Regions from separate parts of the Amycolatopsis sp. NPDC003865 genome, predicted to be linked through region 1. Evidence: riboswitches for the same ligand, from Rfam matches in the RefSeq annotation. Region 1 holds a riboswitch; each other region holds the start of a gene.
The links. A riboswitch is a leader RNA that binds a small molecule or an ion and turns the genes downstream of it on or off. The one in region 1 is predicted to bind S-adenosylmethionine.
Positions count from the first base shown of each region.

Region 2: linked by a shared signal. The riboswitch ahead of ACWEVP_RS24005 (aminotransferase class V-fold PLP-dependent enzyme) and the one ahead of ACWEVP_RS35490 (methionine ABC transporter ATP-binding protein) in region 1 are both predicted to bind S-adenosylmethionine.
Region 3: linked by a shared signal. The riboswitch ahead of thrC (threonine synthase) and the one ahead of ACWEVP_RS35490 (methionine ABC transporter ATP-binding protein) in region 1 are both predicted to bind S-adenosylmethionine.

Region 1 covers NZ_JBSGJA010000018.1:180,810-190,996, reverse strand. Annotated here, with positions in the region: gene ACWEVP_RS35505 (fatty acyl-AMP ligase) at 1-1,052, opposite strand, end outside; gene ACWEVP_RS35500 (ABC-F family ATP-binding cassette domain-containing protein) at 1,078-2,841, opposite strand; gene ACWEVP_RS35495 (4-(cytidine 5'-diphospho)-2-C-methyl-D-erythritol kinase) at 2,882-3,844, opposite strand; gene ACWEVP_RS35490 (methionine ABC transporter ATP-binding protein) at 3,915-4,925, opposite strand; SAM riboswitch class I at 5,135-5,225, opposite strand; gene rsmA (16S rRNA (adenine(1518)-N(6)/adenine(1519)-N(6))-dimethyltransferase RsmA) at 5,364-6,200, opposite strand; gene ACWEVP_RS35480 (transglycosylase family protein) at 6,318-7,742, opposite strand; gene ACWEVP_RS35475 (TatD family hydrolase) at 7,952-8,788, opposite strand; gene metG (methionine--tRNA ligase) at 8,798-10,187, opposite strand, start outside.
Region 2 covers NZ_JBSGJA010000010.1:99,200-109,386, reverse strand. Annotated here, with positions in the region: gene ACWEVP_RS24025 (penicillin-binding transpeptidase domain-containing protein) at 1-1,163, shown strand, start outside; gene ACWEVP_RS24020 (ArsR/SmtB family transcription factor) at 1,207-1,953, shown strand; gene ACWEVP_RS24015 (potassium/proton antiporter) at 2,049-3,527, shown strand; gene ACWEVP_RS24010 (M23 family metallopeptidase) at 3,864-4,460, shown strand; SAM riboswitch class IV at 4,543-4,657, shown strand; gene ACWEVP_RS24005 (aminotransferase class V-fold PLP-dependent enzyme) at 4,695-6,041, shown strand; gene ACWEVP_RS24000 (hypothetical protein) at 6,058-6,699, shown strand; gene lspA (signal peptidase II) at 6,774-7,361, shown strand; gene ACWEVP_RS23990 (RluA family pseudouridine synthase) at 7,358-8,287, shown strand; gene ACWEVP_RS23985 (AsnC family protein) at 8,284-9,237, opposite strand; gene ACWEVP_RS23980 (DUF885 domain-containing protein) at 9,470-10,187, shown strand, end outside.
Region 3 covers NZ_JBSGJA010000005.1:135,692-145,878, reverse strand. Annotated here, with positions in the region: gene ACWEVP_RS14815 (ComEC/Rec2 family competence protein) at 1-2,327, shown strand, start outside; gene ACWEVP_RS14810 (DUF4231 domain-containing protein) at 2,332-2,811, opposite strand; gene thrC (threonine synthase) at 2,927-4,192, opposite strand; SAM riboswitch class I at 4,206-4,339, opposite strand; gene holA (DNA polymerase III subunit delta) at 4,476-5,450, shown strand; gene rpsT (30S ribosomal protein S20) at 5,505-5,765, opposite strand; gene ACWEVP_RS14790 (DMT family transporter) at 6,090-6,953, shown strand; gene ACWEVP_RS14785 (VOC family protein) at 6,977-7,351, shown strand; gene ACWEVP_RS14780 (class I SAM-dependent methyltransferase) at 7,348-7,968, opposite strand; gene lepA (translation elongation factor 4) at 8,084-9,925, shown strand; gene ACWEVP_RS14770 (Uma2 family endonuclease) at 10,058-10,187, shown strand, end outside.

The DNA.
Region 1 (10,187 bases):
GCCCGGTTGTCGGCTTCGAGCGCGTCGGCTTCGACGACGTCGAGCGTGAGCCCGGTGAACAGCGGCGCGAACGACACGGCCAGCGTCGCCTCGGCCATGCCGTAGGCCGGGAAAACGCATTCCGCGGGCATCTTGAACCGCGCCCCGGCGTCCACAAAGGTCTGGACGGCGGTCTCGTCGATGGGCTCGGCGCCGTTGAGGGCGATGCGCAGCTTCGAGAGGTCGTAGGCGTTGTCGTCGTCGACGCGGGCCATCCGGCGCCCGACGATGGCGTAGGCGAAGTTCGGCGCCGCCGTCGTCGTGCCGCCGTACTTGGTGATCAGCTCCGGCCAGATCAACGGCCCGGAGAGGAACTCGACCGGCGTGATCTTGACGAGCTCGACGCCGAAGGTCATCGGCACGGTCAGGAAGCCGACCATGCCCATGTCGTGGAAGGTCGGCAGCCACGACACCATGACGTCGACGTCGAAGTCGAACTCCGCGCGGTCGACCATGGCCTTGACGTTGGAGTACAGGTTCCCGTAGGTGATCCGCACGGCCTTGGGGTCGGCGGTCGAGCCGCTGGTCAGCTGCAGCAGCGCGGTGTCGCCCTCGTCGGTGGCGACGACCTCGTCGAGCGGCGCGGCCTTCGTGAGGTCCGTGATCAGCTTGAACCCGATGCCCTTTTCTTCGAGCACGGGCGCGAGCTGGTCGAAGGGCTCGCCCAGCAGCACGAGGTCCGACCCGATCATCCCGAGCACGCGCACGGTGTCCTCGGCCCACTCGGCGAGATCGGTCCGCGGGGTCGGCTGGTGCAGCATGGTGACGCTGCCCCCGGCCAGCCAGACGGCCTGCACGGTCGGCGCGATCAACACGGGCGCGGCGGCGAGCACGCCGACGGCGGTTCCCGGCCGGAACCCCGCGGCGACGAGGCCCCCGGCGATCCGCCGGGCTTCTTCGTGCACCTCACCCCAGGTCCGCCGGACCGGCTCCTTCGGCTCCCCGGTGACCATGCCACGCTGCTGACCCCGGCCCGCCGCGGTGGCGACGAGCGTGTCCACGAACCTGCTCATGGAGCAGACATTACTGGGAGCTGTGTCACTCCAGCAGTTCGGAGGTCTCCAGCCACCGGCCCTCGACGTCCTCGATCTCGCCCTGGACGCCCTTCAGCTCCGCGTTCAGCTCCATCAGCTTCGCCGGGTCCGTCGCCGCCTCCAGCAGCGACGCGTGGAGCTTCTCCTCCTTCGCGTGCAGCTGGTCCAGCTTGCGCTCCAGCCGGCCCAGTTCCTTCTGCGCCGCACGCAGGTCCGCCGCCGACTTCTTCGCTTCGACCTTCTCCGCGGAGGGCGCCGGGCCCGCGGCCGGCTGAGCGGCCGCGCGGCGGTTCAGGTACTCCTCGATCCCGCCCGGCAGGTGCGTGATCCGGCCGTCTCCGAACAACGCGACGATCGTGTCGCAGACCCGTTCCACCAGGTAGCGGTCGTGCGACACCACGACCATCGTGCCCGGCCAGCCGTCGAGGAGGTCCTCCAGCTGCTGGAGCGTGTCGATGTCGAGGTCGTTCGTCGGCTCGTCCAGCAGCAGCACGTTCGGCTCGGCCATCAGCAGCCGGCACAGCTGCAGCCGGCGCCGCTCGCCGCCCGACAGGTCGCCGACCGGGGTCCACTGGCGGGCCTGCGGGAACCCGAGCTTCTCGCCCAGCTGCGACGCCGTCATCTCCTGCTTGCCGAACACCACGCGCCCGGCCACCTGCTCGATCGCCTGCAGCACGCGCAGGTCGCCGGGCAGGTCGTCGAGCTCCTGGCGCAGGTGCGCGAGCGCGACCGTCTTGCCCTCGATGCGGCGGCCGGTCGAGCCCTCGACGTCGCCGCCGAGCAGCTTCAGCAGCGACGTCTTGCCCGAGCCGTTCACCCCGACCAGGCCGATCCGGTCGCCCGGGCCGATCCGCCAGGTGACGTGGTCGAGCAGCGTCCGCTCGCCGACCTGGTAGGTCGTGTCCTCCAGCTCCAGCACCGTCTTGCCGAGCCGCCGCTTGGCGAACGCCTGCAGCTCGACGGAGTCGCGTGGCGGCGGGACGTCGGCGATCAGCGCTTCGGCCGCTTCGACGCGGTAGCGCGGCTTCGACGAGCGCGCCTGCGGGCCGCGGCGCAGCCACGCCAGTTCCTTGCGGGCCAGGTTCTGCCGCTTCTCCTCCGCCGTCGCGGCCAGCCGCGCCCGCTCGGCGCGCGCGAAGATCCAGTCCGCGTAACCGCCTTCGTACTGCTCGACGCGGCCGTTCGCGACCTCCCACGTCAGCGTCGCGACCGTGTCGAGGAACCACCGGTCGTGGGTGACGACCACGACGGCGATCCGGCGGGACAGGAGGTGGTCGGCGAGCCAGCGGACACCTTCGACGTCCAGGTGGTTGGTCGGCTCGTCGAGCACGACCAGGTCGAGCTCGCCGGTCAGCGCGGCGGCGAGTGAAACGCGGCGCCGCTCGCCGCCGGAGAGGTTCGCGGTCGGCGTGTCCAGCCCGATCGCGGTGATCCCGAGTCCGTCCACAATGGAGCGAACGCGGGCGTCGGCGGCCCATTCGTGCTCGGCGCCGTAGCGTTCGAGGACGACGTCGCCGACCGTACTGCCGTCCGGCAGCTCGGTGCGCTGGGTGACCACCGCCATCCGGAGGTCGCGAACCTGGCTCACCCGACCGGAATCCGGCTCGGCGAGTCCGGAAAGGACTTCCAGCAGGGTGGTCTTGCCGCCGCCGTTGAGGCCGACGACGCCGATGCGCTGCCCGGCCGCGACACCCAGCGACACGCCGTCCAGGAGCGGGCGAACCCCGTAGGACTTGCTCACCGCCTCCAGGTTGACCAGGTTGGCCATCCGGATCCTTTCCTCAGTAACAGAAGTCCACAGTGGACGATCAAGCGTGCACGCGCGGCGGGGCCGGGCGCGGCGCGTCGTCGCCACCGACGACGCGGGCGCCGGGGACCGGGCCGTGCGCCACCCGGACCGTGCGGCACACCCCGGCACCCGACAGCTCGGCGGCGACCTCGACCGCCGTCTGCGCGTCCTCGCAGAGGAACGCGCAGGTCGGGCCGGAGCCGGAGACCGTGCCGGCGAGCGCGCCCGCGTTGACGCCCGCGCGCAGCGTGCGGCGCAGGCCCGGCCGCAGCGACACCGCCGCCGCCTGGAGGTCGTTGCCCAGCAGCAGCGCCAGCTGCCGCGGGTCACCCGATGCCAGCGCCTCGACGACCGGGGTGTGCGAGCCGATCCGCGGCGGGTTGCCGTCCGCGCGCAGCCGGTCGAGCTCGCCGAACACCTTCGGCGTCGACAGGCCCTGCTCGTCGAAGGCGAGCACCCAGTGGAAGGTGTGCCGGGAGAGCACCGGGACGAGCCGCTCTCCGCGCCCGGTGCCCAGCGCGGTGCCGCCGTAGAGCGCGAACGGGACGTCGCTGCCCAGGCCGGCGGCGATTTCGGCGAGTTCGTCGCGCGTGACGTCGAGGTTCCACAGGCTCGCCAGCCCGACCAGGGTCGCGGCCGCGTCGGCACTGCCGCCCGCCATGCCGCCCGCGACCGGGATGCCCTTGCGCAGCACCACCCGGACCTTCGGGTCGCCGGAGCGCCCGACGTGCGCGGACAGCGCTTCGACCGCGCGCCAGGCCAGGTTTTCGGGGCCGGTCGGGACCGAGCCCTCCCCCTCGCCGTAGACCTCGATGCCGGGCTCTTCGGTGACCGCGACGGTCACCTCGTCGGTCAGCGACAGCGCCTGGAAGACGGTCACCAGCTCGTGGTAACCGTCTTCGCGCAGGTCGTCGACCGCCAGGTGCAGGTTGACCTTGGCCGGAACCCGGACGGTGACTGGGGGCGGAACTACGGCGAGCACCCGACCAGCCTACGTGCCCGCGAAAACGCCCCGATGCGCCATGCGCATCGGGGCGTTCTCGGGGTTCGGGTCAGGCCGCGACGCCCTGGGGGCCGCGAGCGGTGTGCGTCACGTGGCCGCCGCGCTCGGCGACCCAGGCCAGGGCCGCGTCGGCGCGCTCGCCGCGGACACCCAGGCGGAAGCGGCCGACCGGGGTGTCGCCGATCCGGGTCAGGCCGCCGCCGATGGTGGCGAACTCGACGTCGAAGCGGCCCGCCGCCTCGGGCAGCAGCGCGCCGACCGACGCGAAGCCGACCAGCACGACGTCGACCGAGCGGTCGTAGCGCGACGCCTGCGAGCGCGTGGTCTCGATGGCGGGCAGCAGCGCCTGCGCGGTGCGGCTGGCCGGGTTCGAGATCAGGTCGAGCACCGTGCCGCGCTCGACGACTGTGCCGTCCTCGAGCACCGCGACGTCGTCGCAGACCCGGCGGACCACGCCGGCGTCCGGCGTCGTGATGACAACCGTGGTGCCCAGCTCGGAGCGGGCGCGGTCGAGCACGGCGAGGACCGAACCGGCCTCCTCCGGGTCGACGCCGGCCGTCGGGTCGTCGGCGAGCAGCACGGCGGGCGCCGCCGCGAGGGCCTTGGCGACCGCGACGCGGCGGAGCTGACCCTCCGACAGCTCGCCGGGACGCTGCGTCGCGCGCTGCGTCAGGCCGACCAGGTCGAGCAGCGAGCCGACCCGGCTGCGGCGCTGCGGGCCGTCGACGCCGAGCTGCTCGAGCGGGGAGGCGATGTTGCCGGCGATGGTGCGCTCGGCGATCAGCTCCGGCTTGGTCGAGACGACGCCGAGCTGGCGGCGGATCTCGCGCAGGCGGCGGCCGTCGAGGGTGCCGGTGTTGAGGCCGTCGAGCCGGACGACACCGCGGTCGGGCCGCTCCTGCAGCGCGATGCAGCGGGCGAGGACGGACTTGCCGGACCCGGCGGGACCGACCACGCCGAACAGCGAGCCCGCCTGGACGTCGACGCTCACGTCGCGCAGGGCGAGGACCGAATTTCCGTTGGTGGCAAAGGATTTGGACAGGTTTTCGACGGTGATCACGAAGGCTCCAGAAAACGGGGTGCGCGCGGCGCGCGGCACCCGGCCGCAAGCGAAAGTCGTCCTAAGTGGACGGTGCGTGAAGAAGAGGTGGACCGGCTACGACGAGCTCAGTGGGAGCGTCGACATGCGGTCACGGAGCGGCGGCCTTCGTCGACAACGCGACGCCTGGTCAGGAGCAGGGGGCGGGCTACCCTCTTCATCGGAAACGGCCTCCATCGGTCCTGGCGGTAGCACCTGCCCTGCGGAGGGTGGTTGCTGCGACTTCGGCGAGCCAGGTCTCTCAGTCGCTCGGGATGGACGTACTGAGTAAAACCGATCCCGAGGAGCGAACGCAAGCCCGTCGGCCCAGATCACACGACTGGAGGTGTCCGAATCGCGACATGGCACGGCAAGAGGCGTGCTTTTCGCCGACCGGCGTCGACTTCCACTGTGGACCTGCTAACGGACGGCGGCGATCCGGGCGAAGTCGTGCACGTCCAGTTGTTCACCGCGGGTCTTCGGATCGATCCCGGCGGCCGTGAGCAGCTCCCCCGCGCGCTCGGCGGAGCCCGCCCAGCCCGCGAGCGCGGCGCGGAGGGTCTTCCGGCGTTGCGAGAAGGCGGCGTCGACGAGGCCGAAGAGCCGATCGCGGTCGTCCGACGCCGGAGCGTCACCGCGCTCGAAGGCGACGAGCGCCGAGTCGACGTTGGGCACCGGCCAGAACACCGAGCGCGGCACGGCGGCGACCTTGCGCGCCGGGCCGTACCAGGCGAGCTTGACGCTGGGGACGCCGTAGATCCGGCTGCCGGGTCCGGCGGCCATCCGGTCGGCGACCTCGGTCTGGACCATGACGAGACCCTTGGCGAGCGAGGGCACTTCGGCGAGCAGATGCAGCACGACGGGGACGGCGACGTTGTAGGGCAGGTTGGCGACGAGCGCGGTCGGCTCGCCCAGTTCCTCGCGGGTGACGCGGAGGGCATCGGCCCCGACGACGGTCAGCCGGCCCGCGGCCTCGGGCCCCCGCTCGGCGACGGTCTTGGGGAGCCGTTCGGCGAGCTTGGGATCGATCTCGACGGCGACGACGTGCGCACCGGTGGCGAGCAGGCCGAGGGTCAGCGAGCCGAGCCCGGGCCCGACCTCGAGGACGACGTCGTCTTCGGCGACGCCGGCCAGCTCGACGATCCGCCGGACGGTGTTGGGATCGTGCACGAAGTTCTGCCCGAGCTTCTTGGTCGGCCGCACGTCGAGTTCGGCCGCCAGCCCGCGGATTTCGGCCGGTCCCAGCAGTTCAACCACCGGACGAGCTTACCGATCGTGGTCCGGCGGGCTTCCGCTCGGTGCAAGTCGTCGTGGCAGACCCAGGAACGCGAACGGCCCCCACCTCGTCGAGGTGAGGGCCGTTCGGAAAAGCTCTCAGGCCTTCTTGCCGCAGACCGGCCAGGCGCTGTAGCCGCCACGGGCGTCGCGGACCTTCTCCGCGATCGCGATCTGCTGCTCGCGCGACGCCTGGTTCGGGTACGCCGCGTACGCGTCGCCGCCGTAGGCGTCCCACGTGCGCTTGTCGAACTGGAGGCCGCCGTAGTAGCCGTTGCCCGTGTTGATGGCCCAGTTGCCGCCCGACTCGCACTGCGCGATGCGGTCCCACGCCGAGCCGTCGCCGATCGCCGGCGTCGGGGCCTGCTTGGTGCCGACGTGGATGATCTTCGGCTTCGGCTGGGTGATGACCTGCTCGGAGATGCTCTCGCGGGAGACCTCTTTGCCGTTCTTCTGCGTGACCTTGTAGGTCACCATCTTCTCGCCCGGCGTGCCCGGGTCCTCGACCGAGGTCTTGCCCTTGGCGAGGTCCGGGTCGTCGACGCGCTGCTCGGGCGGGTCGATGCTCTCCTTCTGGACGACCGTCGAGACGCCGGTGCGGCTGATGTGCACCTCGGCGCCGTCGGTCAGCTTGACGTCCAGGCCGCCCTCGGCCTGGTCCTCCGGGCCCAGGGTGAGCTTGTACTCGCCCAGGAACTCCTTCGTCGTGACCGCGGTCGTCTTCACCTGCTTCGGCGCGTTGGCGCCGTCGTACAGGGTGATGTTCTTCAGGGTCTTGATCTCGACGGTGGCGCCCTGCAGGGGCAGCTCGCCGTCCTTCGGCATCGACATCCACGTGCCGGGCTTGTCCAGCTCGGTCATGCCGAGCTGGCCCAGGGCGTCACCGAGGTGGGTGGCGCGGACCCAGGAGGTGTGCTCCGCGCCATCGACGATCATCTTCAGCTGGCGGCCGCGCTCGAGCTTGATGACGCCGCCGTCGCCGACCTCCGCCTGTGGGGAGGGGGAGAGCGAGTCGTGCGCGCCCACGGACAGGCCGGCGTCCTCCAGCACCTCGCCGACGGTGTCGCCGAACGAGTGCACGGTGGTCTGCTGGCCGTCGACGTCGACGGTGATGCTCTTGTTCATCGCCAGCGCGGCCGCGCCGCCGCCGGCGATGGAAATCATGACGCTGAGGACGGCGCCCTTGAGGAAGCGGCGCTTCCAGACCTTGGTCGTCTGGCGGAGGCCCTCGTCCAGAGCCGCACGACGCGCTTCGGGGGAAGCGGTGCGGTCCTCCTCGAGGCCGTCCGGGATGACGATCGGCGGCAGGTACGTCGTCTCGGCGTTGATGAGGCGGATCAGCTCGTCGACGTCGACGTCGATCTCGGCCATCATCGCGTCGGCGTCGGGGCCGAGCGCGGCGAGGATGTCCTGCTGCGTGATGTTCGGGTCGTCGGAGAAGTCGAGCTGGCCGTATGCGGTGTCCTCGAAATAACTGCGTTCGAGGACGGCGGAGCGCGCTCCAGCCTGTCTGCTACCTGTCACCGGGGATCGTTCCCTTTCACGAGACGGCGGTCGGGGGCGCCGTCTCTACGACTGGGCGTGACGATCGGGAACTGCTGAGCGCAGGTCCGACCGGCACGATCACGGGACAGTAACGGGTCGCGGCGGGTTGCGCAAACACCCCCCGGAGTGTCGTGATCCCCGTCACTCCATCAGGTGGACGATCAAGGACCCCTGATGTCGCAATGCGTTCAACCCGTTGTGACACTGGGGAGTCGGTAGACGCGCTCGGCGGTGGTCCGGACCGATTCGGCGACTTCGTGGACAGCTTCGCCCCTGAGCGCCGCGAGGTGACGGACGGTGTAAGCGGCGCCGAACGGCTCGTTCGGCCGCCCACGGAACGGGTGGGGGGTCAGAAACGGCGCGTCGGTCTCGACGAGGTACTGGTCCGCCGGGCAGAGCCGGGCCGCCTCGTGCAGTCCCTTCGCGTTCTTGAACGTCACCGTGCCCGCGAAGGAAAGGACGTATCCCGCGTCCAGGCACTTGCGGGCCATTTCCGCGTCCCCGGAAAAACAATGGAAGATTACGGCGTTCGGCGCATTCTCTTCGGCCAGGATGCGCAGCACGTCGTCGTGGGCCTCGCGGTCGTGGATCATCAGCGGCTTGTCCAGCCGCTTGGCGAGGTCGATGTGCCAGCGGAACGCCTCCTGCTGGGCGTCGTGCGGCGAGTAGTCCCAGTAGTAGTCGAGGCCGGTCTCGCCGACGGCGACCACGCGGTCGGTCGCGGCCAGGCGCTCCACCTCGGACTTCTCGGCCTCGCCGAACTCCTTGGTCCGCGTCGGGTGGACGGCGACGGCGGCCCAGACCCGGCGGTCCCAGGTGGCGGCCTCGGCGGCCCAGCGGGCCGAAGCGAGGTCGTCCGCCACCGTGACGACGCGGGCGACGCCGGCGCGCTCGGCGCGGTCGACCATGGCCGTGACATCGGCCGCGGTGACCGCGCCGCACGCGTCGAGATGGGTGTGCGCGTCCACCACCGTCACCGGGAGCCGGTCCGGGACCGGCGGCAGCTCGCGCTTCTGATCACCCATGCGTTCTTCTTACTCCTTGATGATCGGCGCCCACTCCGGACCGGTCTCGCCGAGCGCCGGGTCGAGCTTGGTGAACAGCGGCGACGGCTTGGCCAGGGGCTTGCCGACCTCGATCGGCGTCGACTCCCACTTCGCCTGCTCGGCCGCGTAGTCGCCGGTCAGGATCGGGTTGACCCGGCCGTCGATGTCGAGGTCCTCGACCTCTTTCAGCTCCGGCTGGGCGGCCCAGACGCCGGTGCCGCCGAGGGCCTCGTGCACCTTCTGGGCCGAGTGCGGCAGGAACGGCGTCAGCAGCGTGTTGGCGTCCGAGACGACCTGCAACGCGGTGTGCAGCACGGTGTCGCGCCGCGTCGGGTCGTCCTTGAGCTTCCACGGCTCCTGGTCGGAGATGTACTTGTTCGCCGCGGTGACGACCTTCATCGCCTCGCTCGCCGCCAGCTTGAACCGGGACCGGGCCAGGTGCGCGCCCGCGGTGTCGAACGCCTTGCGGGAAAGCGCCTTCAGCTCTTCGTCGGCCGCGGTCGGGGCCTCCGGCCGCGGGATGGCGCCGACGTTCTTGTGCGCCATCGAGATGGACCGGTTGACCAGGTTGCCCCACTCGTTGGCCAGCTCGAAGTTGGTCCGGCGGACGAACTCGTCCCAGGTGAAGTCGGTGTCCTGGGTCTCCGGGCCGGCGACCGAGATGAAGTACCGCAGCGTGTCCGGGCCGAAGTCGCGCAGGAAGTCCTCGACGTAGATCACGCGCCCGCGCGAGGTCGAGAACTTCGAGCCGCTCATGGTGAGGAACTCGCTGGAGACGATCTCGTCGGGCAGGTGCAGCCGGCCGTACTTGCCCGGCTCGCCGCCCTTGTCGCCCTCGCCGTTGTGCCCGAACAGCAGCGCCGGCCAGATCTGGGCGTGGAAGGTGATGTTGTCCTTGCCCATGAAGTAGTACGACCGGGCGTCGGCGTTGTTCCACCACTCCTGCCACGCGTCCGGATTGCCGGACCGGCGGGCCCACTCGACGCTGGCCGAGAAGTACCCGATCACCGCGTCGAACCAGACGTAGAACCGCTTCAGCGGCTGGTCGCGCCAGCCGTCGAGGGGGATCTTGACGCCCCAGTCGAGGTCGCGGGTGATCGGCCGCGGCCGCATGTCGTCGATCAGGTTCTTGGTGAAGTTGAGGACGTTCGGGCGCCAGTCGGTCTTGGTGCCCAGCCAGTCGCCGAGGGTCTTGGTGAACGCGGGCAGGTCGAGGAAGTAGTGCTCGGTCTCGACGAACTTCGGCGTCTCGCCGTTGATCCGCGACTTCGGGTTGATCAGCTCCGCGGCGTCGAGCTGGTTGCCGCAGTTGTCGCACTGGTCGCCGCGCGCGCCGTCGTACCCGCAGATCGGGCAGGTGCCCTCGACGTAGCGGTCG
Region 2 (10,187 bases), on a different contig from region 1:
TGCACCCGAAGCTGGAGGCGGGCCAGCGGCTGGTGGTCAGCACCGCGGTGCAGGACACGACGGCGGTCGCCGACCGCGACGGCAAGCCGCTGCTGATCAACGGGGCCGGCGGCCTGCGCGTGGTCGACGGCGACCCGGCGCCGCTGCTGAAGTCGGCGCTCGGCGGGCAGGTCACGGCGGCGAGCGGGAGCGGCTTCGCCGTCCAGCGCGTCGACACCAGCGGGAAGAGCGTGGAGACGCTGTTCGGGAAGGCCGACGGCGAGGCGAAGGCGCTGACGTCGAGCCTGAGCCTGTCCGCGCAGAACTCCGCGCAGGCCGCGGTGGACAGCTTCAAGGGCTCGGCCATGATGGTCGCCATCGACACCGGCTCGGGCGACATCCTGGCCGTCGCGCAGAACTCGGCCGCCGGGAACCAGCCGAAGGCGCTGCACGGCTTGTACGAGCCCGGTTCGTCGTTCAAGATCGCGACTTCGGTCGCCGCGATCCAGCAGAGCGGCCTGAACGCGCAGTCGCCGGTCGACTGCCCCGGCGTCGCGACGGTCGGGACGCGGACGGTCAAGAACGAGGGCTTCGAGCTGGGCGCGACGAACCTGCAGACGGCGTTCGCGCGCTCCTGCAACACGACGTTCGGGCAGCTGGCGCTGGACCTGCCGGCCGACGGGCTGGTGAAGGCCGCGAACGAGCTGGGCCTCAACGCCGACTACGAGATCCCGGGGATCGACACCGAGCTGGGCAAGGTCGAGCCGGCGGCGAGCAAGGACGAGCAGGTCGAGGACGGGTTCGGCCAGGGCCGGATCCAGGCGAGCTGCCTCGGGGGAGCGGTGATGGCGGCGACGGTCGCGTCCGGCAAGGCCATCACGCCGCGCCTGTGGCACGACCTCGACACGACGGTCGTCAAGGGCTACTCGCCGCCGCCCGCGGCGGTGCTCGCCCAGGTGCGGAAGATGATGCGGGCCGTCGTGACCAGCGGGACCGGTCGCGGCGCCGGCGTCGCGGGGGAGGTCTACGGCAAGACCGGCACCGCGCAGTTCGGCGACGGCTCGGACGCCACGGGCTGGTTCGTCGGGTACCGGGGGAACGTGGCCTTCGCGGTGCTCCTGGAGGAGTCCAACGACTCGGGCCCGGCGGTCACCCTGGCGGCGAAGTTCCTGAAGGGCATCTGACGCTTCGGCCGCGGACGAAGTGCTGCCGCCGTAGCGTGGGGGCATGGAGACGATCGCCCTCGCCGAAGTCGCGGCGGTGCTCGCCGACCCGAGCCGGGCCACCATGTGCCTCGCCCTGCTCGACGGGCGCGCCTGGACCGTCGGCGAGCTGGCCAAAGCGGCCGGGATCGCGCTCTCCACGGCCAGTGAGCACGTCGCCCGGCTGGTCGACGCCGCGTTCGTCGTCCGGGTCAAGCAGGGCCGCGCCAGCTACGTCCGGATCGCCGACCCGCACGTGGCCGAGCTGATCGAGCACCTGGCCCAGCACGCGGTGACATCCGGGGCGCTGCCCCGGGCCGGGGGCTCCGCCACCCGGAGCCCCCGGCAAACCGTCGGGCACCGCCCAGTGACCGGGCTGAAGTCGTCTTTGCGGGTGAAGCGGCTCGGCTTCGCGCGGACCTGCTACGACCACCTCGCCGGCGTGCTCGGCGTCGCCGTCCGCGACGGCATGCTCGCCACCGGCCTGCTCGAAACCGCCGACGGGCTGGCGCTGACCGGCCGCGGCCGCGAGGTGCTGGCCGAGCTCGGCGTGCCCGTGGCCGCCGGGCGGCGGCCGCTGCTGCGCGACTGTCTGGATTGGACGGAACGCCGCGACCACCTCGCCGGCGCGCTGCCCGCGGCGCTGCTCGAGCGAGCGGTCGAGGCGGGCTGGGTGGGCCGCGACGGCCACCGCGCCGTGAAGGTGCATCCCAGTGCCGTCAAGCCGTTCGCGGCGCTCGGTGTCGATCTCGCTGCGCTCGGTAGGCCTTAACACACCGAGTGCCCGACCCGGGCCGGCGGTACACGAACGAGTTAACCCACCCGCTTCACTATTCTGAGTGCCCACGGCACTCGGAGGGAGGCGGCATGGACCAGCTCCCCGTGTTGCTCGGCGTCGGCGGCGTCGTGCTGCTCGCGTCCGTGCTCGCCGTGCGCGTCTCCATCCGGCTCGGCCTGCCCTCGCTGCTGCTGTACCTCGGGATCGGCGTGGTGCTCGGCGAAGCCGGCTTCGGCATCCGGTTCGACAACCCGGAGCTGACCCAGTCGCTCGGCCTCGCCGCGCTCGTCATGATCCTCGCCGAAGGCGGGCTGACCACGCGCTGGTCGGCGGTGAAACCCGCGCTGGGACTGGGAATCGTACTGTCCACAGTGGCCGTCGTGGTGAGCATCGCGGTCACCGGCGCGGCGCTGCACTTCCTGCTCGGCCTCGACTGGCGGTTCGCCCTGCTGTGGGGTGCGGTGCTCGCCTCGACCGACGCGGCGGCGGTCTTCTCGGTGCTGCGCACGGCCGGCATCGGCAAGCGCCTGGTCGGGGCGCTGGAGCTGGAGTCCGGCATCAACGACGCGCCGGCGTACATTGCGGTCGTCGTGCTGGCCGAAGGCACCACTGTGGACTGGACGCTGCCGCTGCTGGTGGTCTACGAACTGGGCGCGGGCCTGGCGATCGGGCTCGGCTTCGGCTGGCTCGGCGGGATCGCGCTGCGCCGGGCGGCGTTGCCGGCGACCGGGCTCTACCCGCTCGCGACGGTCGCGGTCTGCGTGGTGGCGTACTCGTCCGGGCAGCTGGCGCACGCGTCCGGGCTGCTCGCGACCTACGTCGCCGCGCTGGTGCTGGGCAATTCGCGGCTGCCGCACCGGTCGGACACGCTGTCGTTCGCCGAGGGGCTCGGCTGGCTGGCGCAGATCGGGCTGTTCGTGCTGCTCGGGCTGTTCGCGTCGCCGAGCCGGCTGTTCGAGACGCTGGTCCCGGGCCTGGTCGCCGGCGCCGTCGTGCTGTTGCTGGCCCGGCCGATCTCGGTGGTGCTGTCGGTGCTGCCGTTCCGGTTGCCGTGGCGGGAGCAGGCGTTCCTGTCGTGGGCCGGGCTGCGCGGCGCGGTGCCGATCGTGCTGGCGATGATCCCGCTGTCGCAGGGGCTGCCGGGCGCGCAACGGCTGGTCGACGCGGTGTTCGTGCTGGTGATCGTGCTGACGCTGGTCCAGGGCGCGACGCTCGGGCCCCTCGGGCGCAAGCTCGGGCTGGCGAAGAAGTCCGAGGCGCACGAGGTCGAGGTCGACTCCGCACCGCTGGACGAGCTGGGCGCCGAGCTGCTGCAGGTCCGCATCCAGCCGGGGTCGAAGCTGCACGGCGTGTACCTGTCGGAGCTGCGCCTCCCGACGGGCGCGACGGTCAGCTTGGTGGTCCGCGAGGGCGCCGGCTTCACCCCGCAGAAGACGAGCCGGCTGCAGGAGAACGACCAGCTGCTGGTGGTGACGACAACGACGGTCCGCGACGCGGTCGAGCGCCGGTTGCGCGCGGTGGACCGAGCCGGCCGGCTGGCCCGGTGGCGGGGCGAGTCGGGGCGGTAACCCGCTTCCGGCGGTGGCCGCGCGAGCCGGGCGGCAACCCGTTCGTGGTCGCGGCCGGTCCGATTCAACGGCAGCTCGGGGCGGGCGAGCGCCCTGCCTGTTCTCGAGTGCCCCACCTGCGCCGGCACTGTCGGCGCGCCCGGCAATCCCCGCCCGCAGCCGCCTGAACCCTGCGTTGTCCGGTCTCTGTCCACTCTCCGGGCCGACGTGGTGATCTTTTCTCGCCAGGGTGATCTTTCGCGTCCGGAACCTTCCCCGGGATCCGCCTTTTGGCCTACTCTGTGCCCGATCGAGTTAGTTCGAATGGGTGAGCATTAGGTCAAAGGGGTACGCACGGTGACAAAACTTCGCAGGACCGCCCTCGCCCTCGTGATGACCGTGGTCCTCGGCCTGCTCGCCACCCCGGCCGCGATCGCGGAAGTGGCACCGTTCCCGGCCCTCGCCCTCCCGTTCAAGGCCGGCCAGCAGGTCTACTCGGCCGGCATCCATTCCGACGACGGCAGCACCGGCGTCGAGAACGCCATCGACTTCAGCCCGGCCGACCGGACCGTGCGCGCGCCGCTGGCCGGGACCGTGCACCTGCGGCACTGCGCCGGCGGGGACTGGGTCACCGTCGACCACGCCGGCGGCTGGCGGACCGGCTACTATCACCTGGAGGCCATCGCGGTCACCGACGGTGAGCACGTCGACGCCGGAGCCGTCCTCGGTTCGACCGGCAACGCGCTCCCGTGCGGCGGCACCAGCACCGGCGCCCACGTGCACTTCACGCTCTGGACCGTGCGCGGGGATGTCCAATCCGCCGAGCCCGTCGACGGCAAGACCCTCGGCGGCTGGCGCTTCACCGCCGGAGCCGGGCAGTACGCGGGCACCGCGACCCACCTCGCGGACAACACCGTGACGCAGCTCCCCGGCCATTTCCGGGCGAAGCTCTGACCGCTCACGGTGTGTGAGCGGCGTCTCAGAATGTGAGGCGGGGGTTGGCCGCCGGCCGCGTTCTCGGTTACCTTCTGGCTCAGGTCATGAGTGCCAGCGCGAAGCCCCGGCTTGCTGGCCGGCAACCCTCCTACCGCGGTGGGGTGCCCCGGGTGAAGACCGGGCCGGTCGCGCCGTGCGACGGGCAAGCGCGGGCCCCTCGCCGGGGTCCCCCGGACCGCCGAGGAGGCACCGATGACTCTCGCCATCGACCGCACCAGCACGATCACCCCGCTCGAAACCGTTGCCGCGCAAGCCATCCCGACCGTCGCCGGCGCCGCGCTGCGCGTCCCGCTGGTCACCGGCGAGACCATCGGCTACGCCAACCTCGACCACGCCGCGAGCGCCCCCAGTCTCGACGCCGTCCGCGCGAAGGTCGACGAGTTCCTGCCCTGGTACGCCAGCGTCCACCGCGGTGCCGGCTTCGCGTCCCAGGTCTCCACCAAGCTCTACGAGCGCACCCGCGACGTCCTGCGCCGCTTCGTCGACGCCCGGCGGACCGACACCGTCGTGTTCACCCGCAACACCACCGATTCCTTCAACCTCCTCGCCCGCAGCCTGCCCCGGCACACCACGGTGATCGTCTTCGACACCGAGCACCACGCCGCGCTGCTGCCGTGGCAGGGCCCGAACGTCCGGCGGATCCCGACCCCGCGCACCCGCCTCGCCGCGGTGTCCGCTGTGGACGAAGCGCTCGCGGATGCCCCGCAGGGACCGCGATTGGTCGTCGTCACCGGAGCGTCCAATGTGACCGGTGAGCTGCTCCCCGTCGCCGAGATCGCGGCCGTCGCGCGCAAGCACGGCGCGCGCATCGCGCTCGACGCCGCCCAGCTCGCCCCGCACCGCCGCGTCTCGATCAAGGAACTGGACGTCGACTACGTCGCACTGTCCGGCCACAAGCTCTACGCGCCCTTCGGCGCCGGCGCGCTGATCGGCCGCGCCGACTGGCTGCGCGCCGCCCGGCCCTACCTCGCCGGTGGCGGCGCGACCAAGCTCGTCACCGAGGACGCCGTCGTCTGGAACACCGGGCCCGAGCGCCACGAAGCCGGTTCGCCCAACACCGTCGGCGTGTACGCGCTCGGCGTCGCGTGCGAAACCCTGTCCGAAAACTGGGCCGCGATCGCCCACCACGAGCAGGCCCTGCTGACCCGGCTGCGCAAGGGGCTCGAAGGCATCCCGGGCTGCGCCGAACTGCGACTGTTCGACGCGCCGGTCGACCGCGTCGGCACGGTCAGCTTCGTCGTCGACGGCTTCGACCCGGGCTGGCTCGCCGCGGTGCTGTCGGCCGAGTACGGCATCGGTGTCCGCGACGGCGCTTTCTGCGCCCACATCGCGGCCGAGCGCCTCATCGGCACCACGGGGGGCACCGGCCGGCAGGCGATCCGCGTCAGCCTCGGCCTGGGCAGCACCGAGGAGCACGTCGACCGGGTGGTCCGGGCGCTGCGCCAGATCGTCGCGCGCGGGGCCCGCTGGGAGTACGCGAAGGTGGACGGCCGCTGGGCCCCGGCCGGCGACCCGCGGGAGCTGCCGCCGTTCTGCTGAGCGCTAGCCTGGGCCGATGGGGAGACGGCGGCGTTCCTGGTTCCCGTTGGCCGCGCTGGGGTTCGCCCAGCTCGTGATGGTGGCGGTCGCGCTGGTCCCGGCGGACGGCATCGGCCGGTTCGCCGGCCTCCAGGCGCTGCCGATGACCCGCGAGAACCGGATGCTGGTGGGCACCGGTGGCCTCGGCGGCACGGGCCTGCCCGACAACCAGCTCTCGGGCGTCGCGATCGCCACCGCGACCGACGTGGTCCCGTCGGCGACGCTCGGCTGGCTCACCGGCCTCGCCTGCGTGGTGCTCGCCGTGGCCGGCTGGTACTGGCTGTCGCTGCGCCGGGCCGGCACGCCGCCGCGGCCCGTCCGGTTCGTGCTGGGCACCCTGGGCGCGCTGGTGGCCGTCCCGCTGCTCGACCTGGTCGGCGCCCTCGAGCTGCGGCTGCCCGGGGACGTGCGCGGTCCGCTCCTGGCCGCGCTGGGCCTGCTGGTGCTGGCCGCGTACGAGCGCAGCTGGTTCGTGGTGGCGGTCGCCGCGGTGTTCGTCCTGGTCACGGTGGTCTTTTCGACTGCGCCGGCCGGGGTTTTGGTGGCGGCGGGCGTGCTGTTCGCCGCCGCGTTCGCGGTGCTCCTGCGCGGGGCGGTCACCGCCGCCGACACGGCCTGACCAGCACCGTGGAGAATGGAGCGGTGAGCACCGAGCCCAGCCACTCCGAACCCGACACCGAAGCCGCCGCCGAGGTGGCGCCCGAGACCGTGCAGGAGACGCCGGAAGAGCCGGCGAAGCCGCTGCCGAAGCGCCGCGTGGGCTGGGTTTTCGCCGTCGCCGTCGTGTTCTGGGCGATCGACCTGGTGACGAAGAACCTGGTCGCCGCCAACCTCGAGGGCAAGGAGCCGGTCCGGATCCTCGGCGGGCTGATCTACCTGCAGGTGATCCGCAACCCGGGTGCCGCGTTCTCGATGGCCACCGGCATGACGTGGGTGCTCGCGCTGGTCGCCCTCGCCGTCGTCATCGCGATCATCTGGCTGTCCCGGCGGCTGCGCTCGATCGGCTGGGCCATCGGCCTCGGCCTCGTGCTCGCCGGCGCCACCGGCAACCTCACCGACCGCATCTTCCGCGCGCCCGGCGGGCTGCAGGGGCACGTCGTCGACTTCATCTCGGCGTTCGCCCCGAACGGCAAGGGCTTCGCGATCTTCAACATCGCCGACTCGGCCATCTGCGTCGGCGGCGCGCTGATCGTGCTGCTGTCCCTGCTGGGCAAGGACTACGACGGCACGTCCACCAAGGACAAGAAGAAGGCCGAAGCGCAGCAGGAGGAGCAGGCGTGAGCTCGCGGATGCTCCCGGTGCCCGACGGGCTCGACGGGATGCGGGTCGACGCCGGCCTCGCGAAACTGCTCGGCCTGTCGCGGACCGTCGTCGCGGAACTGGCCGAAGCCGGCGACGTGCTGCTCGACGGCCGTCCGGCGGGCAAGTCCGACCGGCTCTCCGGCGGCGGCCTCCTGGAGATCACCCTGCCGGAGCCGGCGAACCCCGTCGAGGTCGTCGCCGAGCCGGTCGAAGGCATGCAGATCCTCCACGACGACGACGACATCGTCGTGATCTCCAAGCCGGTCGGCGTCGCCGTGCACCCGAGCCCGGGCTGGACCGGCCCGACGGTCGTCGGCGGCCTCGCCGCGGCCGGCCTGCGCATCGCGACCTCGGGCGCGGCCGAGCGCCAGGGCGTCGTCCACCGGCTCGACGCGGGCACCACCGGCGTGATGGTCGTGGCCAAGAGCGAACACGCCTACACCGTGCTGAAGCGCGCGTTCAAGGAACGCACGGTCGACAAGGGCTACCACGCGATCGTCCAGGGCCACCCCGACCCGACGCGCGGCACGATCGACGCCCCGATCGACCGCCACCCGCGCCACGACTACAAGTTCGCGGTCGTCCAGGGCGGCCGCCCGAGCGTCACGCACTACGAGGTCGTCGAGGCGTTCCGGGCGGCGTCGCTGGCGCACATCAAGCTGGAAACCGGGCGGACGCACCAGATCCGCGTCCACTTCTCGGCGCTGCGCCACCCCTGCGTCGGCGACCTGACCTACGGCGCGGACCCGGTACTGGCCCGCCACCTCGGCCTGAGCCGCCAGTGGCTGCACGCGAAGACCCTCGCGTTCGCGCACCCGGCGGACGGCCGGTGGGTCGAGTTCGAGTCCGAGTACCCGGACGACCTGGCGAAGGCTCTCGAGATCCTGCGCGAGGAAAGCTACTAGTCCTCGATCGACCAGGTCAGCGTGCGCTCGTCCGGCTCCGGCCGCGGGCTCCAGCGGACCGAGACCACGCGCGTCGCGTCCGGCAGGACGTACACCGTGTGGCCGCCGAGGGTCTCGCCCGGCTTGACGCCGATCTTGTGCGGCGGCCGGGACGTCAGCGACACCGGCGCCTTGCCGACCGCGGTGCCGTCGGCGGCGAGCAGCTCGAGGTAGTTGTCCGGCAGCGACGCGAACGGGATCGACCCGCGGTTGGTGATCTCGGTGTGCACGACGACCGCACGTTCACCCGCCTCCAGGCGGTAGCCCGCCGCGCTGAACAGGTAGTCCGCCGGGTCCTGGACCTCCAGCAGCTGCACGGACAGCTGCTCGCCCTCCAGGCCCTGGGTCTCCATGACCTCGCCGAGCTTGCCCTGCTTGCCGGTGCCGGCCGGGCGGGCCGGCTCGTCGCCGCGGGCCCACGAGGCCGTCTGCGGCAGGCCCCACGTGCTCACGGCGGGGTCGAGCGGTACCGGCGGCGGGACGAACGGCGGCCGCTGCTGCGGCGGTGGTGGCGGGCCCGGGTACCGCCCGGACGGCGTGCCCTGGACGGTGTACGGCCCCGAGGGCGCGCCTTGCACGGTGTACGGCCCCGAGGGCGCGCCTTGCGGGCCGGGGCCGGGCGGCATCGGCGGGGCGGGCTGCTGGGGCACGGGGTGCGAGGGCGGCGCGAACTGCTGCGGCGGCCGGTTCGCCCATGACGGCGGCGCGCCCGCGATGGCCGCGCGCAGTCCTTGCGGGTCGCTCTCGACGCCGACGAGCAGCGGCAGCCCGCTGCCGGACAGCGCGACCAGCCGGTAGGCGACCTCGCGGGGATCCATGCCGACCTTGGCCGCCAGCTCGTGCACCGCGGTCTTGCCGAGGTCGGCGAGCGCGGCGAGCAGGCGGATGTCCACGGGATCGGTCACGGCCACCCGCAGAACGCTACCGCCTCGCGGATTCGCCCGCGCCGGCCCCGCCTCGCCGATCGGCCCGCGCCGGCCGTGCCTGGCGAGGCCGCCCCGCCGATCCGTGTGCGCCGCCCGCGCCCGATCGGCCCGCGCCCGATCCGGCTGCGTCCGCCCCGACCGGCGGCTCACCGTTCTTGTCGGGGATCTCCGTTAGGGTCGCCTCAGGAGCACAACACCGAAGCTGGGGGTCCTGCCCATGACCGCGGTCACCGAACTCGCCGACGAGTTCGTCGAAGCGCTGTTCGCCGCCGATCCGCTCACGCCTGCCCTGCTGGGCGTCCGGCCGGCCGAGCCCGGCCTGCCGGACCTGTCCGCCGAGGCCGAGCAGTCGTACCGGGCCACCCTCGTGGGCTTCGCCGAGCGGGCCCGCGCCCTGGACGCCGCGGCGCTGTCGGCCGAGGACCGCGTCACCCGCGACGTCCTCGTCGCCACGGCGGAAGACCGCGTCGCCGCGATCGACAGCCGGATGGCCGAGTTCACCGTCACCGACATCATGGTCGCGCCCGCCGCGTCCCTGCTGATGGTGCTGCCGATGACGACCGTGACCGCAGGCGAGGCCGCGGAGGCCCAGCTCGGCCGGCTGGCCGCCGTCCCGGAGTACCTGCGCCAGGCCGCCCGGCGGCACGCCGAGGGCATCGCCGCCGGGCGCACCCCGGTGGCGCACCTGGTCGAGGCCGCCATCGCGCACCTCGACCGCTACCTCGCCGCCCCCGACGCGGATCCGCTGCGCCGCCAGCCCGCGCCCGACGAGGAGTTCGGCCGGCGCCGGGACGAGCTGCTGGCCGAGGTCGTCCGCCCGGCCTTCGCCGAGTACCGCGCGTTCCTCGACACCGAGGTGCGGCCGCACGGCCGGCCCGCCGACCGGCCCGGCGTGAAGTGGCTGCCCGGCGGCGAAGAGGCGTACGCGCGGTTGG
Region 3 (10,187 bases), on a different contig from region 1:
GGCTGGTGCCGGCGGCGCTGGCGTGCTGGCTCGCCGCGCTCGGTGGCCTGCTGCTGGGCTGGTGGACGGCCGTCGCCGTCGGCCTCGCTTCGGCGGTGGTCGCCGGGCTGGTGCTCTGGCGGGCCCGCGGCCGTCCCCGGGCTCTCGCCGCGGCCTTGCTGGTGTTGGGACTCGTCGCCGCGGGGCCGGTCGCCTGGCGGATCCGGGAGGCGCAGCGGGACGACCTCCGCGCCGCCTCGGCCGATGGTCTGCCGGCGGCGTTGCGGGTCGTCGTCGCCGAACGCCCGAAGCCCGTGCGCAGCGCGGGGTACGCCGACCAGCAAGCCGGCGCCCGGTCCGTGGTGCTCACGGCCGACGTCCGGTCGGCGTCGGTCGACGGCCGGCCGGTCACGTCGTCCGGGCACGTCCTGCTGCTGGCGCCGGTCGCGCAGTGGTCGGCGCTGCTGCCGGGTCAGGACGTGACGGCGACGGGCCTGCTGATGCCGCCGCGCGGTTCCGACCTGACCGTCGCGGTGCTGTCCGTGCGCGGCCCGCCGGGCGAACCCGGCCAGGCGCCGTGGTGGCAGCGGACCGCGGCCGGGCTGCGCGCCGGGCTCCACGACCTGTGCCAGGTCCTGCCGGCCGAACCCGCCGGTCTCCTGCCCGGCCTGGTCCTGGGCGACACGAGCGGGCTGTCGCCGCGGGTCGAGCAGGAGTTCGTCACCGCCGGCCTGGCGCACCTGACGGCGGTCAGCGGCGGCAACCTCGCCGTGGCGTGCGGTGCGGTCCTGCTTCTGCTGCGGCTGCTCCGGTTCGGGCCGCGGACCTCGGCGGTGGCCGCCGGCGGGTGCCTGGCCGGGTTCCTCGTCCTGGTCGGTCCGGAGCCGAGCGTGCTGCGGGCGGGCGTGATGGCGGCGGTCGCGTTGCTGGCGTTGGCGCTGGGCCGGCGTGGCTCGGCATTGCCGGCGCTGGCGTTCGCGGTGTGCGTGCTGGTGGTGACGGATCCGGCGATGGCCACCGATTTCGGGTTCGCGCTGTCGGTGTTCGCCACCGCGGGGCTGGTCCTGATCGCGCCCCGCTGGGCGGCCGCGCTGGTGCGCCGCGGTGTCCCGCCGGGGTTCGCCGAGGGGTTGGCGATCCCGTTGGCGGCCTTCCTCGTGACGGCGCCGGTCCTCGCGGGCATGGCGGGCACGGTGAGCCTGGTTTCGGTGCTCACCAACGTCCTCGCCGCGCCCGTGGTGGCCCCGGCGACGGTGCTCGGCGTGCTGGCGACGGTGGCCGGGCCCTGGTGGCCGGGCGCCGGGAAGGTCCTGGTGCACCTAGCCGACCCGGAAGCCCGCTGGCTGATCACGGTGGCGCGGCACGGCGCGCGGGCACCCGGCGCGGTCGTCGCCTGGCCCGGCGGCTGGGCAGGCGGGCTGCTGGCCGCCGCGGTGCTCGTGGTGCTGGTGCTGGCCGCCCGGCACCGGCGGCTCCGGCTGGCCATGGCGGTGCTGGTCGTCGGCGCGCTGCTGGTGTCCGTGCCGGTCCGGGTGCTCGCACCGGCGTGGCCACCGCGTGACTGGGCGATGGTCGAGTGCGACGTCGGCCAGGGCGACGCGGTGGTGCTGGCGACGGCTGAGCCCGGCCGGGCCGTCGTCGTGGATACCGGCCCCGAGCCGGGACCGGTGGACGAGTGCCTGCACCGGCTGTCGGTGGAGCGGATCCCGTTGCTGGTGCTGAGCCACCTGCACGCGGACCACATCGGCGGGCTCTCGTCGGTCTTCGACGGCCGGTCGGTCGGCGCGGTCGCCGTCGGCGCGGGGCGGGCGCCGGAGTGGGCGTGGCGTCAGGTCGCGGCGGAGGCGAGGAAACAGGAGGTGCCGTTGGTCGAGCTGAGCCCGGGGGAGCGGATGGCCTGGCCCGGCCTGACGCTCGACGTGCTCGGCCCGCGGTACGTGCCGGCCCGCGCGGCGGACACGCAAGACGGCACGACGATCAACAACAGCTCGGTGGTCCTCCGAGCGCGAACCCCGGCCGGCCGGGTGCTCCTGACCGGCGATGTCGAGCTGGCGGCCCAATCGGACCTGCTGGCCGACGTCGATGACTTGAAAGCGGAGGTGTTGAAGGTGCCCCACCACGGTTCGCGCTACTCGCTGCCGGCGTTCCTCGCGGCGGTCGCGCCCAGGGTGGCGTTGGTCAGCGTGGGCGCGGGCAACACGTACGGCCACCCCAGCAAGTCCACAATGGACGGCCTGAAAGCCTTGGGCGCGTTGGTGACCCGCACCGACGTGGACGGCGACACGGCGGTGGTCACCGGAACGGCGATCGTCCGCCGGGGCGAGCCGCGTGGTCCGCCCCGCCGGTAGCGGGTCACCCGGCGCGGGCGCTCTCGTCGGCCTGGCGGTCGCGTTCGAAGGTGATCCTGCGGCGAGCCCACTGCTGCCCGCCCTCTTCGGCCAGGGTCTCCACGCGCGCGACCAGCACCCGGACCGCGTCCTTGCCTTGGTACGGCGGTGCGGAATGGAGGTACAACGCCGCTTCACGCTCGATCGCGTAGCCGATCTGGCTGTGCTCCACCCAGTTCTGGTGCATGCCGAACGTCGTCCGGATGCCGGTGGCGACCAGCACGACGGCGCCGAGCGCAGCGATGACGACCGAGTCGAGGTGGGCGGTCGCGGCCACCGGGATCGCGGCCGAGCCGGTGAGGGCGATGACCTCCACCACGCCGTACCGCAGGCGGTCTCGCCGGGCGCCCTTCTTGTACCAGCGCCACTTCGCGACGACCGTCATCGGCAAGGCCTGGCCGTCGCGTTCGGCGGTGACCATCCAGTGCTTGCCGAGATTCCGCATTCCGAACCCTCCCGGACCGAGCCGACACCTGGCGGGTGCCGACCTTATCGGTCCGGGGAAACGCGAAAGGAGGTACTCGCCGGGGCGAGCCGCGTGGCCCGCCCCGGCGGGGACGTCAGTAGCCGAGCGCCTCGTTCACCGCGGCGGCCGACGGCGGCACGGTCGCCTTCGGGCCGATGTGGTTCTCGACCGCGTCGAGGGTCTTGAGGCCGTCGCCGGTGATCAGGAGGACCGTCTCGGCGTCCGGGTCGAGCTTGCCCGTCTCCACCAGCTTCTTCGCCGTCGCCACGGTGACCCCGCCGGCGGTCTCGGTGAAGATGCCCTCGGTGCGGGCCAGCAGCCGGATGCCCTCGACGACCTCCTCGTCGGTGACGTCCTCGATCGCGCCGCCGGTGCGGTTGACGATGTCGAGGACGTACGGGCCGTCGGCCGGGTTGCCGATCGCCAGCGAGCGGGCGATCGTGTCCGGCCTCACCGGCTGGACCACGTCCTGGCCGGCGCGGAACGCGGCCGACACCGGCGAGCAGCCGGTCGCCTGTGCGCCGAACACCTTGTACGGGCTGGCGTCCACGAGACCGAGCTGGCCCAGCTCGCGGAAACCCTTGTCCACCTTCGTCAGCTGCGAACCGGAAGCGATCGGCACGACGATCTGCGGCGGGATGCGCCAGCCGAGCTGCTCGGCGACCTCGAAGGCGAGCGTCTTCGAGCCCTCCGAGTAGTACGGCCGGACGTTCACGTTCACGAACGCCCACTTCGGGTGCTCACCGGCCAGCTCGGTGGCGAGGCGGTTGACGTCGTCGTAGTTGCCGTCGACGGCGATCAGGTCGCCGTCGTACACCGCGGTGGTGAGGATCTTGGCGCGCTCGAGGGTCTTGGGGATCAGCACGACCGACCGCCAGCCGGCGCGGGCCGCGGCGGCGGCCGTCGCGTTGGCCAGGTTGCCGGTCGAGGGACACGCCAGCACCTCGAAGCCGAACTCGCGGGCCGCGGCCAGCGCGACGGCGACGACGCGGTCCTTGAACGAGTGCGTCGGGTTGCCGGTGTCGTCCTTGACCCACACGCGCTTGAGGCCGAGTTCCTTGGCGAGGCGGTCGGCGCGGACCAGCCGGGTCGCGCCGGGCTCGGTGTTCGGGATCTCTTCGACGTTGGACGGAACCGGGAGGAGCTTCTTGTAGCGCCAGATGTTCTTGGGGCCGGCCTCGATGTCCTCGCGGCGGACGCGGCCGAAGTCGTAAGCGACCTCGAGCGGCGAGAAGTCCTCGGCGGAGACGAATTCCGGGGCGAGCGGCTGCCGGTGACCCTCTTCCTTCGACACCAGTTCGACGGCGGGACCGAGATCCGGGGTCTTCGTGGTGGAGGTCGTGCCGAGGGTTGCGGTCATCGCGAGGTTCCTTTCCTCATCTGCCCCGCCGAAGCGGGCCGGAATTGGCACCGTGGTCGTCAGCTACCCCGCGATCGCGGGATGACAGGCTGTACGCCGGTTGCCGGGGCTTCGTCGGGCCGTTCCCTCTGCCCCTCTGGATGAGCGGTATTCGGTTGTCGGTGCGCGCCGATCGGCGCGCCGCCTCGTGGACACCGTACGACATCGCGCTCACGCCGTGCCACGCCGGTTGCCGCACATCACCGGAGCGGGCGCACAACACCGCAAGTGAGAGGATCCTCGGGTGACCGCGCAAGCCACCGCCCCCGCCCCGCTGCACCTGGTGCTCGGCGAGGAAGAACTGCTGATCGAACGGGCCGTCCGCGAGACGCTCGCCGCGGCCAGGGCGATCGACGCCACGGCCGAGCTGACGCGGGTCCGGGTGTCGGATCTCACAGCACCTGAGCTGGCCGAACTCGTCAGCCCGTCGCTGTTCAGCGAAGGCCGGGTGATCGTCCTCGAGTCGGCGCAGGACATCTCGCAGGAGCTGGCCGACGCCGTGGCTTCCTACCTGAAGGACCCGGCGGACGGTGTCGTGCTGGTCGTCGTGCACACCGGCGGCGGCCGCAGCAAGGCGGGCAAGTCGCTCCCCGCGGCGCTGAAGAAGGCCGGCGCCGAGGTCACGGAGTGCCCGAAGCTGACCAAGCCGGCCGAGCGCGAGCAGTTCGTGCGGCACGAGGTGCGCCGCGCGGGCGGCAAGATCGACCCGGCGGGGGTGGCTGCGCTGATCGACGCGGTGGGCTCCGACCTGCGCGAACTCTCCTCGGCGGCCAGTCAGCTGGTCGCCGACACGGGCGGGACGGTCGACGCCGACGCCGTCCGCCGGTACCACCGCGGCCGCGCCGACGTGACGGGCTTCGCGGTCGCGGAGAAGGCGGTCAGCGGCGACCGGTCGGCGGCGCTGGAGTCGCTGCGCTGGGCGATGCAGCTGGGCGTCCCGCACGTCCTGGTGGCGGACGCGCTGGCCGACGCCGTCCGCACGATCGCCCGGGTGTCGGGCGCGGGCCGCGGCAACCCGAACCAGATGGCCGGCGAGCTGGGCATGCCGCCGTGGAAGATCCGCAAGGCCCAGGGGCAGTCGCGGGGCTGGAACCAGGACGGCCTGGCCACGGCGATGCGCGTGGTCGCGCGCCTGAACGCCGAGGTCAAGGGCGTGGCGGCCGACCCGGGCTACGCGCTCGAGCGCGCCGTCCTCGAAGTGGCGGCCGCCAAGGGCTGACCCCGGGCATGAAGAAAGCCCCGGCCGGAGCCGGGGCTTTCCCAGAAATCAGCTTCAGAGCGCGTTGACGCGCTTCGCCAGCGCCGACTTCTTGTTGGCGGCCTGGTTGGCGTGGATGACGCCCTTCGAGACGGCCTTGTCCAGCTTCTGGGCGGCGTCGCGCTGCAGCTCGACGGCCTTGGCCTTGTCGCCGGCCTCGGCGGCTTCGCGGACCTTGCGGATCGCGGTCTTCACCGAGGACCGGATCGCCTGGTTGCGCTGACGCGCCTTCTCGTTCGTCGTGATGCGCTTGATCTGCGACTTGATGTTGGCCATAGGGCAACTCCTGTTTCACTCGGTGAGATCGCCGCCGCGCTGAAGTGGCCCCGCGGAAAGCGGGTTTCCTCCATGACGGAATGCCGCACGGGCAGCGAGCGACCACTTTAACAGCCGGGCCGCGGGCGTCCGGCACCGGGAGTACGGTGGGTGACGGCAGTGCCTAGGGTTCCGTCGCCGGCCCGCGCAGCCGACACACAACCAGGGCCGGCGGGCCTGGTCCGAGCGGCACCATCGGCGGGCCCGGACGGCCGGTCGTTCATCTGACGGGGCAAAAGCCTGGAGGACCCGGTTTTCGCGCGCGCGAAAACCCGAAGGGGTCCCGTGAACGCCACCGCTCTGTCCCTCGTCCTCGTCGCCGCCGTCGTGCACGCCGCGTGGAACCTCGCCGCCAAGCGGATCTCCTCCGGCGGTACCCAGTTCGTCTGGCTCTACTACACGGTTTCCGCCGTCTTCCTGCTGCCGGTGACCGTCGTGCTGCTGGTCGTCGAGCCCGCACGTCCACAGTGGAGCTGGCTGCTCGCCGCCGTGGTGACGTCGGTGCTGCACGTCGCCTACGGCGTCGTCCTGCAACGCGGGTACCGGGTCGGGGACCTCTCCGTCGTCTATCCCGTCGCGCGGGGCACCGGGCCGCTGCTGTCGGTGCTGGCCGCCGTCCTCGTGCTCGGCGAACGGCCCGGCGTCCTCGGCCTGGTCGGCGCGTTCCTGGTCATCGCCGGCGTGCTGGTGATCAGCACCGGCCGCCAGGCGGACGACGCACGGGCGGTCAAGGCGGGGATCCGCTACGGCCTGCTGACCGGCGCCACCATCGCCGGCTACACGCTCTGGGACGCGCACTCCGTGACCGGCCTCGGTGTGCCGCCGGTCGTCTACTTCGGCCTCGGCTCGATCCTGCAGAGCGCGATGCTCGTGCCCGGCGCGCTGGCCGGCCGCGCCGAAGTCCGCCGCGTCTGGCGCGAGCAGCGCCGGGAGGTGCTGGTGGTCGCCGTGCTGTCGCCGGTCGCCTACATCCTCGTGCTGTTCGCCCTCACGATGGCGCCGGTCAGCCTGGTCGCGCCGGCGCGCGAGCTGAGCATCGTGCTCGGCGGTGTCGCCGCGTGGCTGGTGCTGGGCGAGCGCAATGCCGTCCGGCGGCTCGCCGGGTCGGTGATCGTGCTGTCCGGCATCGCCGCGATTGCGGCCGCCTGAGCGCGTCCGGTAGGGATGGTCGGATGGAAGTCCTGAAGAGCAGGCTGATCGTCCGTGCGCGCGACGCCGCCGCGGCGACGGCGTTCTACCGCGACACGCTCGGCCTGGCCGTGGAGCGCGAGTTCCCCGGCGGCACGGTGTTCTTCCTCGGCCACGGCTCGCTGGAGGTTTCCGGCCGGGGCGAAACCGGCTCGTCACCCGATCTGGTGCTCTGGCTGCAGGTCCGGGACCTCGCCGGGACGCTGGCCGGCCTGAAGGAGCGGGGCCTGGAGCCGGTGCGGGACGCCCAGCGCGAGCCCTGGGGCCTCGACGAGGCCTGGATCGCCGACCCGGACGGCACGCGCATCGTGCTGGTCGAGGTGCCCGAGGGCCACCCGATCCGCACGGACACCCGCTAGGCGGGCTTGACGGCGCGCAGCTGCGCGGCCAGCGCGGCGAAGCCGGGCGGGTCCCAGGTCCAGGTCTGCAGGTCGGCGAAGCCCGCTTCGGCGGCTTCGTCGGCCAGGACGTGCCTGCTCACGGGCAGCCACTTCTCGTGCGCGGACAGCAGCAGCCGCCCGCCGGGGCGCAGCACCCGGAACAGCTCGGCGAAACCGGCCGCGCGGTCGTCCCAGAGCATCACGTTGTTCACGGTCAGCACGACGTCGACGGAGCCGTCGGGCTCGCCGGTGCGCGCGGCCGAGCCCTCGCGCAGCTCGACGCGGTCGGCGCAGCGCTCCTGGCAGAGCGCCAGCATCTCGGGGGAGGGGTCGACGCCGATGGCGCGCCCGGCCAGCCGCGCGGCGGCCTCCAGGCCGACGCCGGGACCGGGCCCGACGACCAGGACGGTGTCGTCCGGTTCGAGCCGGGCCAGGTCGACGACGCGGTGTTCGGTGGCGGCATTGCCTCGCGCCATCACCCAGCCGCCGAGGCGGCCGAGCGGGCCCGAGGGGTGACCGAACGCACGGTCGAGAACGCGGGCGAAGCCGCTGGTCTCCGGCTGGGGAGGGGGTGCCGGCTGGTGCGAAGTGCTCATACTTCGAGGGCACCACGGATCGCGAAAGCCCGCATCGGGGATGACCCCCACCCGCACCCGGAGGGTCATGGGAACATAGAGGTGGCCATCCCCGACTTTCCGAGGACTCATTCGAGTGACGACGTTCGCCGACACCACCTTCACGCCTCCGGAGCTGATCCGGAACTTCTGCATCATCGCGCACATCGACCACGGCAAGTCCACCCTGGCCGACCGCATGCTGCAGCTCACCGGCGTCGTCGAAGAGCGGGCCATGCGCGCTCAGTACCTCGACCGGATGGACATCGAGCGCGAGCGCGGCATCACGATCAAGGCGCAGAACGTCCGGCTGCCCTGGAAGGTCGACGGCCAGGACCACGTCCTGCACATGATCGACACGCCCGGCCACGTCGACTTCACCTACGAGGTCTCCCGCGCGCTGGAGGCGTGCGAAGGCGCGATCCTGCTGGTCGACGCCGCGCAGGGGATCGAGGCCCAGACGCTGGCCAACCTCTACCTGGCGCTGGAGAACAACCTCCAGATCATCCCGGTGCTCAACAAGATCGACCTGCCGTCGGCCGACCCCGACAAGTACGCGGGTGAGCTGGCCCACATCATCGGCTGCGAGCCGGAAGACGTCCTGCGGGTTTCGGCCAAGACCGGCATGGGCGTCGGCGAGCTGCTGGACGAGGTCGTCAAGCAGGTCCCGGCGCCGCAGGGCGACGCCGACGCGCCGGCCCGCGCGATGATCTTCGACTCGGTCTACGACACCTACCGCGGCGTCGTCACCTACATCCGGGTCGTCGACGGCAAGATCACGCCGCGCGAGAAGATCAAGATGATGTCGACCGGCGCGACGCACGAGCTGCTCGAGGTCGGCATCATCTCGCCGGAACCCAAGCCCAGCAAGGGGCTCGGCGTCGGCGAGGTCGGCTACCTGATCACCGGCGTGAAGGACGTCCGGCAGTCGAAGGTCGGCGACACCGTGACGTCCGAGCGCCACGGCGCGAAGGAAGCGCTGGCGGGCTACCGCGAGCCGAAGCCGATGGTCTACTCCGGGCTGTACCCGGTGGACGGGTCGGACTACCCCGAGCTGCGCGAGGCGCTGGACAAGCTCCAGCTCAACGACGCCGCGCTCGACTACGAGCCGGAGACGTCGGTGGCGCTCGGGTTCGGCTTCCGCTGCGGTTTCCTCGGCCTGCTGCACCTGGAGATCACGCGCGACCGGCTCGAGCGCGAATTCGGCCTCGACCTGATCTCGACGGCGCCGAACGTCATCTACCGCGTGGTGCTCGAAGACCGCAGTGAGGTCGTCGTGACCAACCCGTCGGACTGGCCGACCGGGCTGAAGATCGCCGAGGTGCACGAGCCGGTGTCGAAGGTGAGCATCCTCGCGCCGTCGGAGTTCGTCGGCACGATCATGGAGCTGTGCCAGACGAAGCGCGGCACCCTGCTCGGGATGGACTACCTGTCCGAGGACCGCGTCGAGCTGCGCTACAACATCCCGCTGGCGGAAATCATCTTCGATTTCTTCGACACGCTGAAGTCGCGTACGCGCGGTTACGCGTCCCTCGACTACGAAGAGGCCGGCGAGCAGATCGCGGATCTGGTCAAGGTGGACATCCTGCTGCAGGGCGAAACGGTGGACGCGTTTTCGGCGATCGTCCACAAGGACGCGGCGTACGGCTACGGCAACCGGATGGCGACCCGGCTGCGCGAGCTGATCCCGCGCCAGCAGTTCGAGGTCCCGATCCAGGCGGCGGTCGGGTCGCGGATCATCGCCCGCGAAACGATCCGCGCGATCCGCAAGGACGTGCTGGCGAAGTGCTACGGCGGTGACATCTCGCGGAAGCGGAAGCTGCTGGAGAAGCAGAAGGAAGGCAAGAAGCGGATGAAGACCGTCGGCCGGGTCGAGGTTCCGCAGGAAGCTTTCGTCGCCGCTCTGTCCACTGAGGACTCCGGAAAGAACAAGAAGTAACTGTTCCATTGATGTGACAGCGGCGCCCATATTCACGCCTCCGCGTGAATATGGGCGCCGAACCGGTGTTCGATGCGGTTTCTGTCGGTGGTGCCTGCTTTGCTCTGGTGCGAAGAGTGAAAGGAGAGCACCATGACGGTCATGGCAGACATCGAGCATCCCGCCGGTTCGGGCCCCCTGACGGTGCAGGACCTCGAGGGGATGCCGGACGATGGCCGACGCCGTGAACTCATCGACGGGGTGCTCATCGTGAGCCCCGCGC